Linked DNA regions of Mesorhizobium onobrychidis. The protein of the gene in region 1 binds, or shares a complex with, the protein of each later gene. Links are inferred from orthologs where the notes say so. Each region holds a gene or a part of one and is shown in the gene's direction. Other genes may lie near its edges.

The links.
Region 2: the proteins of uvrB (region 1) and IHQ72_RS17150 are in contact, whole or in part, in a crystal structure (PDB 7EGT), measured with the Thermus thermophilus proteins. The link is inferred for Mesorhizobium onobrychidis from one-to-one orthologs. Residues at the interface, in WP_096411307.1 of Thermus thermophilus: Glu23, Leu25, Arg26, Asp27, Gly28, Glu29, Arg30, Phe31, Arg55, Glu326, Asp327, Phe328, Glu379, Ser382, Gln383, His398, Gly400, Arg401; in WP_096412145.1 of Thermus thermophilus: His654, Arg656, Phe657, Gln666, Asp668, Glu669, Lys680, Arg681, Leu682, Ser683, Lys685, Tyr686, Ala687.

The regions. Positions count from the first base shown.
Region 1 is NZ_CP062229.1:2,417,746-2,425,008, reverse strand. The notes cover bases 1,468-5,111. They hold uvrB (excinuclease ABC subunit UvrB), read left to right. Parts: upstream 1,468-1,773; coding sequence 1,774-4,911; downstream 4,912-5,111. Other genes in these bases: IHQ72_RS12150 (hypothetical protein), read left to right, coding at 1,468-1,663. Also shown: IHQ72_RS12155 (CapA family protein), read right to left, coding at 1-270; more of IHQ72_RS12150, read left to right, coding at 413-1,467; IHQ72_RS12140 (ABC-F family ATP-binding cassette domain-containing protein), read left to right, coding at 5,278-6,807; IHQ72_RS12135 (nuclear transport factor 2 family protein), read left to right, coding at 6,920-7,263. UniProt on the Escherichia coli protein: The UvrABC repair system catalyzes the recognition and processing of DNA lesions. A damage recognition complex composed of 2 UvrA and 2 UvrB subunits scans DNA for abnormalities.
Region 2 is NZ_CP062229.1:3,449,090-3,455,925, reverse strand. What follows is about bases 1,876-5,092. They hold IHQ72_RS17150 (ATP-dependent helicase), read left to right. Parts: upstream 1,876-2,189; coding sequence 2,190-4,892; downstream 4,893-5,092. Other genes in these bases: IHQ72_RS17145 (ABC transporter permease), read right to left, coding at 4,909-5,092; IHQ72_RS17155 (glucose/quinate/shikimate family membrane-bound PQQ-dependent dehydrogenase), read right to left, coding at 1,876-1,970. Outside these bases: more of IHQ72_RS17155, read right to left, coding at 1-1,875; more of IHQ72_RS17145, read right to left, coding at 5,093-5,961; IHQ72_RS17140 (ATP-binding cassette domain-containing protein), read right to left, coding at 5,958-6,755; IHQ72_RS17135 (substrate-binding domain-containing protein), read right to left, coding at 6,820-6,836. UniProt on the Escherichia coli protein: A helicase with DNA-dependent ATPase activity. Unwinds DNA duplexes with 3'-5' polarity. Translocates on single-stranded DNA with 3'-5' polarity. Initiates unwinding more efficiently from a nicked substrate than double-stranded DNA.

The DNA.
Region 1 (7,263 bases):
GCTCGGTCGCTCCACCACCGGGCTTTCGCAATTGCCGACCACCAGATCGGCGGAGCCGAGCAACGTGGCGATCGCCGGGTCGCATTGCGGCGCACTGCGATTGGCCACCGCCGAGATATCGCCGACAAAGGCGAGCCGCACCGTCCGCTCCGGCGGCGGCTCAATCATCGTTCCTGCCGCCGGTGCAAAACCACGGGCGTCGCCGCCAAGCGTCGGCTTCAGGAAACGCGGCAGCCAAGACAATTTGTAGGAAAGCGGATAGTTCGACACGCGCAGCCTGTACCGGAATGAACTGCCACGGTAGACGATGCGCCCGATATAGCGAAGCGCCTCTGTTCGGAATCATGCGGACAAGGCGCGGCACGCGAATTGCGTGTATGCTTCCCGCCGAACAGCATACCGGAGGACCAAGATGACGCGATTTTCGAGCCTGCTGGCATCCGCCCTTATTCTGCTGCTGCCGGTTGCTTCTGCCGGTGCCGCAGCCGCCGAACCGGCCGCCCTGTTCGAGGCAAAAACCGTAGCCGACCGCGACAGCACGCTTACAGCGCTCGAAGCCGCGCCCACTGATCCCGCGTCGGCCTACGCCGCCGGCGCCGGCCAATTCTTCACCGCGCTGGAGATCCTGGCCGGCGGCCTGCACCGCCACGGCTTCGAGAGCCCGCAATCCTTCATGCTGCCGCTGATGCGGCTGCCGGTGCCGGACAATCCCAATCCCGAGCCGCTGACCTACGACGGCTTCCGCGCCATCCTGGTCGCCTTCCGCGATCGGTTGGAAAAGTCCGCCGCCACGCTTGGATCCGTGCCTGCCGATGCCGACATCGGCATGGAGGTCGACCTCACCCGTCTCGGCATCGACCTCAACGAGGACGGCCAGATCGCGCCGGACGAAAGTGCCGCCGCGATCATGGCGTCCCTGTCACGCGGCGGCGGTGCGCCAGACCCGGCCGCACCCGCCCTCACCTTCCGCTTCGACCGCGCCGATGGCTACTGGCTGCAGGGCTATGCCGAATTCCTGATGGCGCAGGCCGATTTCTGGCTGGCGCATGATTTCAGGAACGCCTTCGACGGTTCGTTCCACATGCTGTTTCCGCGCGCCAAACTGCCGCTGCAGGACACGCTCGTTCCGCCGGACGGCGGCATGAGCGGCGGCATGTTGTCGTCCGAATGGCGCATCGCCGATTTCATCTCGCTGGTTCATCTGGTCAACTGGCCGGTCGTCGAGCCGGAGCGCCGGCAGGCGGCGCGTCGCCATCTCATGGAAATGATCCGGCTATCTCGCGAAGACTGGAAGGCGATCCGCGCCGAGACCGACAACGACCGTGAATGGCTGCCCGGCCCGCAACAGAAAGGCGCCAGCCCGCTCACCGGCCTGGAGGTCGGCGAGGAGCAGGTCCAGGCCTGGCACACCGCGCTTGAAATGGCCGAGGATCTGCTCGAAGGCCGCACCTTGCTGCCGCATTTCCGCTTCGCCGACAAAGGCATCAATATGAAGCGCTTCTTTGACGAACCAAAGCCCTTCGACCTGGTGCTATCGATCACCGGCCCGGCCATCGCGCCCTATCTCGAGGGCGGAAAGATCCTCACCAGCGAAGAGTTCGACCAGATCCAGCGCCAGTTCGGCGGCGCTGGGTTTTTGACGTTTGCGCTGTGGTTCAACTGAGGGCGTTTCGACATCGTTCCTGACACCCTTGTGTCAGGAGCTTGGTTTCCTCTCGCGCCCCTCGTCACTCCGCTCTTTCCATTTTGGCCGATACCTCCCATATTCGGGGCATGGCCAAACTTTCTGATAAAAAAACGCCGCCGCCGGCGCGTGATGATGGCGCTTCGCTGCCCAAGCGGCGCAGCCCGCTGACCGACTTCCTCGACGCGTCCGAGCCGCTGCACAAGGGCGGTTTTGCCGAGGCGCCGCAGGCTGAATTCTCAGGCACGCCGCTGACCGGCTCGATCGCCGATTGGGCCGAGCAGATCGAGCAGGAGGCCGAGAAGGAAGGGAGCCAAGTCGTTTCCGACAAGAATGGCGGCAAGAACGGCGGCAGATCGCCGAAGACTGCCAAAAAAATCCCCGAACGCTCCTCTTCCCCCGGCCGCACGGCGCGAGGCACCTCGATGGGCGGCGCGGCGTCTGCCAGGGAGCGAACCGCGGCCGGCCTCAATCCTGTCGCCGGCCTCGATGTTTCGCTGGAGGAAGCCGAGACCATGGCCTCCGGCGGCGTCACCGCCACCGTTGCGGCGCTGTCGGCGCTGATCGAATCCGGCAACCCGCTGCACAAGGACGGCGTGCTGTGGACGCCGCACCGCCCTGCCCGGCCCGAAAAATCCGAAGGCGGCATCGCCATCAAGATGGTGTCGGATTTCGAGCCGGCCGGCGACCAGCCGACGGCGATCAAGGACCTTGTCGAGGGCGTCAACGACAACGACCGCACCCAGGTGCTGCTCGGCGTCACCGGCTCGGGAAAAACTTTCACCATGGCCAAGGTGATCGAGAAGACGCAGCGTCCTGCCCTGATCCTCGCCCCCAACAAGACGCTGGCTGCGCAGCTCTATTCCGAGTTCAAGAAATTCTTCCCGGAAAACGCCGTCGAGTATTTCGTCTCCTACTACGACTACTATCAACCGGAAGCCTATGTGCCCCGGACGGATACCTTCATCGAGAAGGAATCCTCGATCAACGAGCAGATCGACCGCATGCGCCATTCGGCGACGCGCTCGCTGCTGGAGCGCGACGACGTCATCATCGTCGCCTCGGTGTCCTGCATCTACGGTATCGGCTCGGTCGAAACCTACACGGCGATGACCTTCCAGATGCAGATCGGCGACCGGCTCGACCAGCGCGCGCTGCTCGCCGATCTCGTCGCCCAACAGTACAAGCGCCAGGACATCAACTTCGTGCGCGGCTCGTTCCGCGTGCGCGGCGACACGATCGAGATCTTTCCGGCTCACCTTGAGGACCGTGCCTGGCGCATTTCGCTGTTCGGCGACGAGATCGAGGCGATCACCGAGTTCGACCCGCTGACCGGCCAGAAGACCGGCGAGCTGAAAAGCGTCAAGATCTACGCCAATTCGCACTATGTGACGCCGCGCCCGACCTTGAATCAAGCCATCAAGTCGATCAAGGAAGAACTAAAGCACCGCCTGCAAGAGCTTGAAAAGGCTGGCCGTCTTCTGGAGGCCCAGCGGCTGGAACAGCGCTGCCGCTTCGACCTGGAGATGCTGGAAGCGACCGGCTCCTGCGCCGGCATCGAGAATTATTCGCGCTATCTCACCGGCCGCCAGCCCGGCGATCCGCCGCCGACGCTGTTCGAGTACATCCCCGACAATGCGCTGGTCTTCATCGACGAAAGCCACGTCACCGTGCCGCAGATCGGCGGCATGTATCGCGGCGACTTTCGCCGCAAGGCAACGCTGGCGGAGTATGGCTTCCGCCTGCCGTCCTGCATGGACAACCGGCCGTTGCGCTTCGAGGAATGGGACGCCATGCGCCCGCTTTCCGTCGCGGTTTCGGCGACGCCCGGCGGTTGGGAAATGGAGCAGTCCGGCGGCGTCTTCGCCGAGCAGGTCATCCGCCCGACCGGCCTGATCGATCCGCCGGTCGAGGTCCGCCCGGCCAAGACCCAGGTCGATGATGTCGTCGGCGAAATCCGCGACACGACAAAGGCCGGCTACCGCACGCTGGTCACCGTGCTGACCAAGCGGATGGCCGAGGACCTGACCGAGTACCTGCACGAGCAAGGCATCCGCGTCCGCTACATGCACTCCGACATCGACACGCTGGAGCGCATCGAGATCCTGCGCGACCTGCGCCTCGGCGCCTTCGACGTGCTGGTCGGCATCAACCTTTTGCGCGAAGGTCTCGACATTCCCGAATGCGGCTTCGTTGCCATTCTCGATGCCGATAAGGAGGGCTTCCTGCGCTCCGAAACTTCGCTGATCCAGACCATCGGCCGCGCCGCGCGTAACGTCGACGGCAAGGTCATCCTCTACGCCGACCAGGTCACCGGTTCGATGGAACGCGCGATGGCCGAGACCAACCGCCGTCGCGAAAAGCAGATGGAGTGGAACGCCGCCAACGGCATCACCCCGGAATCGGTCAAGTCGCGCATCTCCGACATCCTGGACTCGGTTTACGAGAAGGATCATGTCCGCGCCGACATCTCGCAGTTCACCGACAGCGCCGGCGCGATGATGGGCAACAATCTGAAAGCCCATCTCGACGCGATGGACAAGCAGATGCGCGACGCCGCCGCCAATCTCGACTTCGAGAAGGCGGCCCGCATCCGCGACGAGATCAAGCGGCTGCGCGAGATGGAACTGTCCATCTCTGACGATCCGCTGGCCAAATATGCCGATATGGAAAGCCCGGTTTCGGGCCGCGAAAAGGGCAAGCACAACAAGGGCCGCGCCATCCACCGCACGGTCGACGATGACGGCAAGAGCCTGTTCCGCAAGCCCGCGCTCGACGAGATGGGCGCCGACGGCGCCGTGCCGGTCAAGAAGCCGCTCTTTGCCAAACCCTCGCTCGACGCGATGGGTCCGGGCACCGACATGCCGACGCCGGCCGGTGCGGTATCCCGCTCGCTGTTCAGGAAACAGTCGGCCGAAGAGGCACACGGTTCCGATTTCGGCATTCCAGGCGACTCGACCAAGCCGCTGTTCAAGAAGAACTCGCTCGACGAGATGACGGTGCGACGGACCGAAAAGCCGGTCGAGGGAAAAGTGCCGGCCAAGCCGCAGCCGATCTCCCCACCTGTGGGGGAGATGTCCGGCAGGACAGAGGGGGGCGCGAAGGAACGCAACGATTCCGGTAAGCCAATTATCCGGCAGCGCGCCGGCATCGGTTCTTACGAAGACCCCGCCGACACCCGACGTGAGAAGCGCCGCCCCGGCAAGACTGGGCGGCCTGGACGGTAGCGTTCCTTCGCGCCCCCCTCTGTCCTGCCGGACATCTCCCCCACAAGGGGGGAGATTGGCAGCTTCAGCGCTCAGCTTACTCCTACACGCCCCTTGCCATCGGCCCCACCCTTGGTGTAGCCAGTTCTACAATTCAAACGTCTTGAAAGGAGGGCTGCGTGCATATCGACCACCACCGTCAGCGCGGCCCTGTCCCTGCCCTGCGAGCTTGCTTGCAGGGCTGACCAGAGACGGTCCGGGTTCTCCCGCTTCGATTTTCTTGGTCTGCCCTTCGTGGTGCTGCAACGCCGAGCCTGATGGCCTGCCTGCGCACCGTCAAAGTGCATCGAACCGGAGCTTCACTCCGGGCAGACCAGAGAAACCCACATGGCCCTGATCAGCCTCAAGTCCCTCGGCGTCACCATGGGTGCGCCGCTCTTTTCCAACCTCGATCTCACCATCGGCACCGGCGACCGCCTCGGCATCGTCGCCGCCAACGGCCGCGGCAAGTCCACCTTGCTGAAGTGCCTCACCGGCGAAATGGAGCCGACATCAGGCGACATCACCCGCACGCGCGGCCTGCGGATCGGCTTTGTCGAGCAAGCCGTTCCTGCAGCGCTGGCCGAGCACGGTTTTCAGCAGGTGGTGGCCGACGCCTTGCCGGCCGAGCAGGCCGAAAGCGAGCAATGGCGCGTCGACGTGGTTCTCGATTCACTCGACGTGCCGCAGCCGATGCGCGAGCGGCCGATGCGGGCCTTGAGCGGCGGCTGGCAAAGGCTGGCGCTGATCGCGCGCGTCTGGGTCACCGATCCCGACGTCCTGCTTCTCGACGAGCCGACCAACCATCTCGACCTCGCCAAGATCAGCCAGTTCGAAACCTGGCTGAACGCGCTGCCGCGCGAAGTGCCGGTGGTGATCGCCAGCCACGACCGCGCGTTCCTCGACGCAACGACCAACCGGACGCTGTTCCTGCGTCCCGAACAGTCGCCGGCGTTTGCGCTGCCCTATTCGCGGGCGCGCGACGCTTTGAGCGAAGTCGACGCCTCGACAGAGCGCAAATTCCAGCGCGACATGAAGGCGGCGCAGCAATTGCGCCGGCAGGCGGCCAAGCTCAACAACATCGGCATCAACTCGGGCAGCGACCTGCTGACGGTCAAGACCAAGCAGCTTAACCAGCGCGCCCAGCGCCTCGAGGAGGTCGCAGCGCCGGCGCACCGCGAAAGATCGGCGGGCGCGATAAAGCTTGCCAATCGCGGCACCCATGCCAAGGTGCTGATCACGCTCGACGACGTGGCGGTCGAAACGCCTGACGGCACGCTGCTGTTCAGGACCGGCAAGCGCCACATCTGCCAAGACGACCGCATCGTGCTGCTCGGCCGCAACGGCGTCGGCAAGTCGCGGCTCATCAGCCTGATCAGAAATGCCATCGTCGAGCCGGAGACGGCAACGCAAGGCGTGAAGGTGACGCCGTCGACGGTGCTCGGCTACAACGACCAGGCATTGTCGGGCATCAGCGGCGACGATACGCCGCTGGCGATGCTCTCGCGCAGATTCGACGTCGGCGAGCAGCGTGCCCGCTCGTTGCTCGCCGGTGCGGGCGTCGGCATCGACATGCAGGAGCGCAGGATCGGCGTGCTGTCGGGCGGGCAGAAGGCGCGGCTGATGATGCTGGCGCTGAGGCTCGCCAATCCCAATTTCTACCTGCTCGACGAGCCGACCAACCATCTCGACATCGACGGCCAGGAAGCACTGGAAACGGAACTGCTCGCCCATCAGGCAAGCTGTGTGCTGGCCTCGCACGACCGCTCCTTCATCAGGGCGATCGGCAACCGCTTCTGGCTGATCGAGAAGCGGCGGCTGACCGAGATCGACAGCCCGGAGGATTTCTTTCGATCGGTGGCTGAGGGAAATGGCTGAGGAAAGCCACGCATCTGCCAGGCCGGCATTCAAGGTGCTGCCGGCCCACGCTTCCCCGCGAGCCGAAAAAGGCGCATCCTGAGGTCTCGCAAACCGAGGGAGGAAAACGGTCATGCGTGGCGCGGACGTCGTCAAGAACCTGTATGATACCTATGCAAAACGTGACATCGAGGGCGCGCTGGTCGACTGCGCCGATGATATCGTCTTCCGCTGGGTCGCCGAACCGGCGCAGTCGCGCTATGCCGGGGTGGCCAAAGGTAAGCAGGAGTTCCTTGCCCGGCTTTTGGCGCTGGACGACGATTTCGAATACCGGCGCTTCATCCCGGTCGAGATCATCGACGGCGGCGACAAGGTTGCCGCGCAGGTCGAGATCCACATGACACGCCGAACCACCGGCGAGGAGTTTGTCATGCGCACCGCCGATTTCTGGACGCTACGCGACGGCAAAATCATCGA
Region 2 (6,836 bases), 1.0 Mb from region 1 along the record:
AGATCGACGCCCGCGACATAGCCCCAGGGCGGCGCCTGGCAGGGAATGCCGAGCGGCGACAAAAACGGCTTCAATATCACTGCGTAAGGTGCACCGTCGTTGCGGTTTAGGCCCTGTTCGCTGCCTTTGGTATCGCCCGGCGGCGGCACGTCCGCGCGCGGCACCAGCCTGGAGATGAACGCCAGGTATGTCGGCATGCCGAACATCACCTGCCGGACCGGATCGACCGCCACGCCGCCCCAGTTGAATGTGCCGAAATTGCCGGGATAGATCAGCGAGCCTTGCAGCGACGGCGGCGTGTAGCGGCCCTCGTAGCGCAGTTTCAGCAATTCGATCCGGCAGGCCAGTTGGTCGAACATGGTGATGCCCCACATGTCGGCCCCGGTCAGCGGCTTCGGATTGAAGCTCATATCCGAAGCCGGCTGCGTCGGCGAGGTGTGGTCGCCCTCGATCGCGCCGCCCGGCGCCGGCACTTCGTTGACCGGGACGATCGGCTCGCCGCTGCGCCGGTCGAGTACATAGAGGTCGCCCTGCTTGGTCGGCCCGACCAGCGCCGGCACGACGCCGCCGGCCGTGGTGATGTCGACCAGCGTCGGCTGCGCCGGCACGTCCATGTCCCACAGATCATGATGCACGGTCTGCCGCACCCAGCGCAATTGGCCGGTGTTGAGGTCGAGCGCGGTGATCGAGGAGGAGAATTTCTCGACATTGGCGCTGCGTCCCATGCCGAGCTGGTCGGGCGTCTGATTGCCGAGCGGCACATAGAGCAAGCCGAGCTTCTCGTCGGCGCTCGCCGTCGACCACATGTTGGGCGAGTTGTGGGTATAGGTCTGACCCGGCGCCAGTGGCGTCGTCTGGTCCGGATTGCCGGAATCCCAGTTCCAAATCAGGGCGCCGGTGTCGACGTCGAAGGCGCGGATGACGCCGGACGGCTCCTGCGTTGAATAATTATCGTTGACCGCGCCGCCGACGATGATCTTGTTGGCGACGATCAGCGGCGCCGAAGTCGAATAATAATAGCCCGGCTTCGGATATGGCATGTTGGCGAGCAGGTTCAGCGTGCCGCCTTCGGCAAATGTGGGACAGACCTGGCCATTCGCGGCGTCGAGCGCGATCAGCCGAGCGTCGGATGTCGGCAGATAGATGCGTGCCGCACAAGGCTGGCCGGCGGCGATCTTGGCATCGGCATAATAGGACACGCCGCGGCAGGTCTGGTGCTGGCGGTCCTTGTCCAGCTTGACCTTGGGATCGAAGCGCCATTTCTCCTTGCCGGTCGCGGCGTCGATAGCGATGGCGAAATTGTGCGGCGTGCAGATGTAGAGCGTGTCGGCAACCTTCAACGGCGTCACCTGATAGGTCGTCTCACTGACGTCGTCGGGCCCTTTCACATCGCCGGTGCGATAGGTCCAGGCCGGCTGCAAATTGGCAACGTTTTCGGGGGTGATCTGGTCGAGCGGCGAATAGCGCTGGCCGTACGTCGTGCGACCGTAATAGTGCCATTCGCCGCCTGGCACGTTGCCGCCGAGATCGGCGGTCGGCGTCACCTTGTCGGTGTTGAGTTCGCCGGCAATATCCTTTGGATCGGTCGTCATCGAATAGCCGGCGACGCCGATCGACGCCAGCACGGCGAGGATCAGCGGCGCGCGTCCATCGGGACCGGTGAGCCCGCCCCGCGCCCACGGTGTCAGCAGCCACAACGCGATAAGCACGATAATGCCGCCGCGCGGACCGAGCTCCCACCAGTCGAAGCCGGTTTCCCAGACCGCCCAGCAAAGCGTGCCGATGACGATCGCCGCGTACAGCCACAGCGCCATGGATTTGCGCCTGTAGAGCAGCCAGGCAGCGACGAGGAAGGCTATGCCGGCAATGATGTAATACCAACTGCCGCCTAGCGAAGCTAACCAGATGCCGCCGCCGCCGAGTACCAGGCCGATGAGGAAAAGGATGAGGGAGGTGATGACGACAGCCAAAACGATGCTCCTTCGACTGGTGCGCGCTTCGCACGCGTCAATGGGCAACCCGGCATTGCGTTCCTGCCCCGAGCACAACTTTCTCCGGCCCGGCATGGCTGTCAAGCAGGCTGGCGCTATAGGTGGTGTTCTACCGGATTTGTAACTCCCCCGCCTGGATTGAGAACAAAACGGAGACACTTCTGGCCTTTCGCTGCCGAATCACTACATTCGGGGACAATGTCCGGCTTTTCGGAAGACATGCCCTTTTTTGACGAACCGAATGCGCGGCCCACGGCCCCGTCCGGCATTGCCGCGCGCGCCATGGCTGCCCGCAGCGGCCACACCAATGCGCCCGACTATCTGAACGGGCTCAACCCCGAACAGCGGCTGGCGGTGGAAACCACCGAGGGTCCGGTTCTGGTGCTGGCCGGCGCCGGCACCGGCAAGACGCGTGTCTTGACCACCCGCATCGCTCACATCCTCGCCACGAAGAGAGCCTTCCCGTCGCAGATCCTCGCCGTCACCTTCACCAACAAGGCCGCGCGCGAAATGAAGCAGCGCATTGGCCTGCTGATCGGCGACGGCAATGTCGAAGGCATGCCGTGGCTCGGCACCTTCCACTCGATTGGAGTGAAGCTGCTGCGCCGCCACGCCGAGCTTGCCGGGCTCAAATCCGACTTCACCATTCTCGACACCGACGACGTCGTGCGCCTGATCAAGCAGCTCATCCAGGCCGAAGGGCTGGACGACAAGCGCTGGCCGGCCAAGCAGTTCGCCCAGATGATCGACGGCTGGAAGAACAAGGGGCTTGGCCCCGCCGACATTGCCGAGGGCGACGCCCGCGCCTTCGCCAACGGCAAGGGCCGCGAGCTCTACAAGGCCTATCAGGAGCGGCTGAAGACGCTGAACGCCTGCGACTTCGGCGACCTCCTGTGCCACCCGATCCGCATCTTCCGCGACAATCCGGACGTGCTGAAGGAGTACCACAAGCGCTTCAAATACATTCTCGTCGACGAGTACCAGGACACCAACACCGCCCAATACATGTGGCTGCGCCTGCTGGCCCAGCGGCCGGACGCCAAGCCGATCTCCCCCCTTGAGGGGGAGATGTCCGGCAGGACAGAGGGGGGTGCCTCGCGCCGACAGGCTGGAGGGACAGCGCCCCCCTCTGTCGCCTCCGGCGACATCTCCCCCTCTAGGGGGGAGATTGGGCGCTCCTCATCCGAAGGCCGAGCTAGGTCCACCGTAAACATTTGCTGCGTCGGCGACGACGATCAATCCATCTATGGCTGGCGCGGGGCCGAGGTCGACAACATCCTGCGCTTCGACAAGGATTTCCCCGGCGCCGCGATCATCCGGCTGGAGCGCAACTACCGCTCCACCGCGCACATCCTCGGCACCGCCTCCCACCTCATCGCCCACAATGAAGGCCGCTTCGGCAAGACGCTGTTCACCGAAAAAGTCGCCGAGGACGACGAGAAGGTGCATGTCCATGCCGCCTGGGATTCCGAGGAAGAGGCCCGCGCCGTTGGCGAAACCATCGAAGCCTACCAGCGGCAGAAGCACAATCTCAACGATATGGCCATTCTCGTCCGCGCCTCCTTCCAGATGCGCGAATTCGAGGATCGTTTCGTCACGCTCGGCCTCAACTATCGCGTCATCGGCGGCCCGCGCTTCTACGAGCGCCTCGAAATCCGCGATGCGCTGGCCTTCTTCCGCGTCGTTGCCCAAGGTGCCGACGATCTCGCCTTCGAGCGCATCGTCAACGTGCCGAAGCGCGGGCTGGGCGAAGCCACCATCCGCCAGATCCACGACACCGCCAGGACGCTCCGCATTCCGATGCTGGAGGCTGCGGAAAAACTCGCCGAGAGCGACGAACTGAAGCCGAAGCCGCGCGCAGCATTGCGCGAAGTCGCCGCCAATTTCGAGCGCTGGCAGAAGGCGCTGGAGACCACGCCGCACACCGAGCTCGCCGAGACCATCCTGGAAGAGAGCGGCTACACCGACATGTGGAAGAACGACCGCTCGGCGGAAGCTCCCGGCCGGCTGGAAAACCTCAAAGAACTGATCCGCTCCATGGAGGAGTACGAATCGCTGCGCTCGTTCCTCGAACATGTCGCGTTGGTGATGGACGCCGAGCAGAACGCCGAGCTCGACGCCGTCAACATCATGACGCTGCATTCGGCCAAGGGCCTGGAATTCGAGACCGTTTTTCTCCCTGGTTGGGAGGAAGGTCTTTTTCCACACCAGCGCGCGCTCGACGAGGGCGGCCGCTCCGGGCTGGAGGAAGAACGGCGGTTGGCCTATGTCGGCCTGACCCGCGCCAAGAAGAACCTGCATTTGTGGTTCGTCTCCAACCGCCGTATCCACGGCCTGTGGCAATCGACCATCCCGTCGCGCTTCCTTGATGAACTGCCGGAGGCCCATGTCGAGGTCGCTGAGAGCGGCAACTCCTATGGCGGCTACGGCAATGCCTATGGCGGCGGGTCTTTCGCCTCCGGACGGGGCGGCCAAGGCGCAGGAAGGCAGAATCCTTACGGCGCTTCGCGCTTCGACAATGTTGGCGGCACCGAGAAATCCGGTGCCTTCTCCAGCACCTATGCGACGCCGGGCTGGCAGCGCGCGCAACAGAACCGCACCGAGGCGACCGACCGCAACTGGGGCTCGCGTTCCGGCCACCAGGTCGAGCGCATTGGCTACGGCGAGACCGACAGCGGCTATGGCGCCGGCCGCACCTCGATCAAAGGCCGCACCATCGACGGCGAACTGGTCGCCAAATCCGTTGCCGACACGCCATCCCCCTTCAATGTCGGCGACCGAGTCTTCCACCAGAAATTCGGCAACGGCAACATTGCGGCCATCGACGGCAACAAGCTGACCATCGATTTCGACAAGGCCGGCCAGAAACGCGTGCTGGACGGGTTTGTCACCGGGGTGTGAGCATCCGCCCCTCCGCTCACCGATACCGCGCCTGGTTCCATTTGTGGCCGAGCAACGACAGGATGATGATCAGCCCGTTGAAGAACTGGACGTAGAAGCCGCTCAGGCCCGCCGCAACGACGCCGGTCTGGATGAACGACACCGTGACGGCGCCGATCGCGCCGCCGACGACGGTGCCGATGCCGCCCCAGGTCGGCGTGCCGCCAACGAACACCGATGCCAGCACCGGCAGCAAATAGCCGTCGCCAGCCGTCGGCCACCAGGTGAAGTTGATCATCACCGAGAACGTGCCGGCGATCGCCGCCCCGATGCCGACGAAGACGAACACTTTCACCCGCACGCGCTTGACGTCGATGCCCATCTGCTGGGCGCTGTCGGGATTGTCGCCGACCACCTTCACCTGCGCGCCGAACCGATGCCTGTTGTAGAGCAGCGCCGACAGAACGACGAAGCCGATCGCCCAGAATATCTGCACCGGGATGCCGTAGAGCTGGCTGGAGAAGATCTTGTAGGCCCAGCTGTCGGCGAGGCTGGTCAGCGCGGTCGACTTGCCTTCGTTGATGATCTGGATCAGGCCGCGCAGCAGGAAGTTCATGCCGAGCGTGGCGATTAGCGACGACAGCCCGCCATAGACGACCAGCGATCCGACCAGGAAGCCGAGCAACGTGCCCGTCGCAATGGCGGCGACGATGCCGAGGAACGGATCGTAGCCGGCCTGCACGACCAGCGCGAACACCCATGAGGCAAAACCCATCGTCGCCGGAAACGACAGGTCGATCTCGCCGCAGGTGACGACGAAGACCAGCGGCACCACCACGAACAGCGCTACCGGCAGCGTGGTGAGCACGGAACTGTAGAGATACCAGGTGGTGAAGACGATTGGGTTGGCGATCATGAACACTGTCATCATGACCACGAACACGGCAAGCGTGCCGAGTGCGGCGCGGTTGTCGAGGATGAAGCCGCGCATCCAGTGATCGGATGGGTGTTTCCACTCTTTCCGCGGATTGCCGGGACGGGAGATGCCGGCGGACGGCTCGTGCAGATCGGGCTCCATTGTCTTGCTCATCGTTTTCCCAGCTCCGCGTCGCCGGCGTCGTGCAGTCCGGCCAAACCACCGGGGTGCGCGACGTCTTCCATGAAGTTGATGAGGTCTTCGGCCGACTTGACGTCGCGCCGGTCGGCGCTGAGCGCGACCTTGCCGCGATCCAGCACCACGAAACGATCGGCAATGTCGAAGACGTGGTGGATGTTGTGGCCGATGAACAGGATCGACCGTCCGCTCGCCCGCACCTGGCGCACGAAATGGAAGACCTTGGCGGTCTCGGTCAGCGACAGCGCCGTCGTCGGCTCGTCAAGAATGATCAGGTCGGCCTGCTTGTAGATGGCCCGCGCGATCGCCACGCCCTGGCGTTCGCCGCCGGAGAGCTGGCCGACGATCGATTGCGGCGTGAACACTTTCGAGGTGAAGCCGATCTCGCGCATCAGGCGGCTCGCCTCCTCGATTTCCTTGTTGACCTTCAGCCAGCCGAGAATGCCGGTGAGTTCGCGGCCCATGAAGATGTTGCGCACGATCGTCTGCTGCACGGCCAGCGCCCGGTCCTGGAACACCGTCTCGATGCCGGCGTCGCGCGAGCGCGCGGCGCTCCAGCCGGTCACCGGCTGGCCGCGGATGAGGATCTCGCCGCTGGTCGGCTTGACCACGCCGGAGAGGATCTTGATCAGCGTCGACTTGCCGGCGCCGTTGTCGCCTATCAGGCCGACCACCTCGCCGCGGTCGACGCTGAGATTGACCCCGCCCAGCGCGTAGACCTGGCCATAGGACTTGCTGATGTCGCTCAGTTCGATAAGGCGTTCGGCCATGGCGATCCTCGCTTGGTTCCGGCTGCCGGTCGGGCTTGTCCGACCGGCATGCGGTGTTAAAAAGTCAGCGCAGCGCCTGCT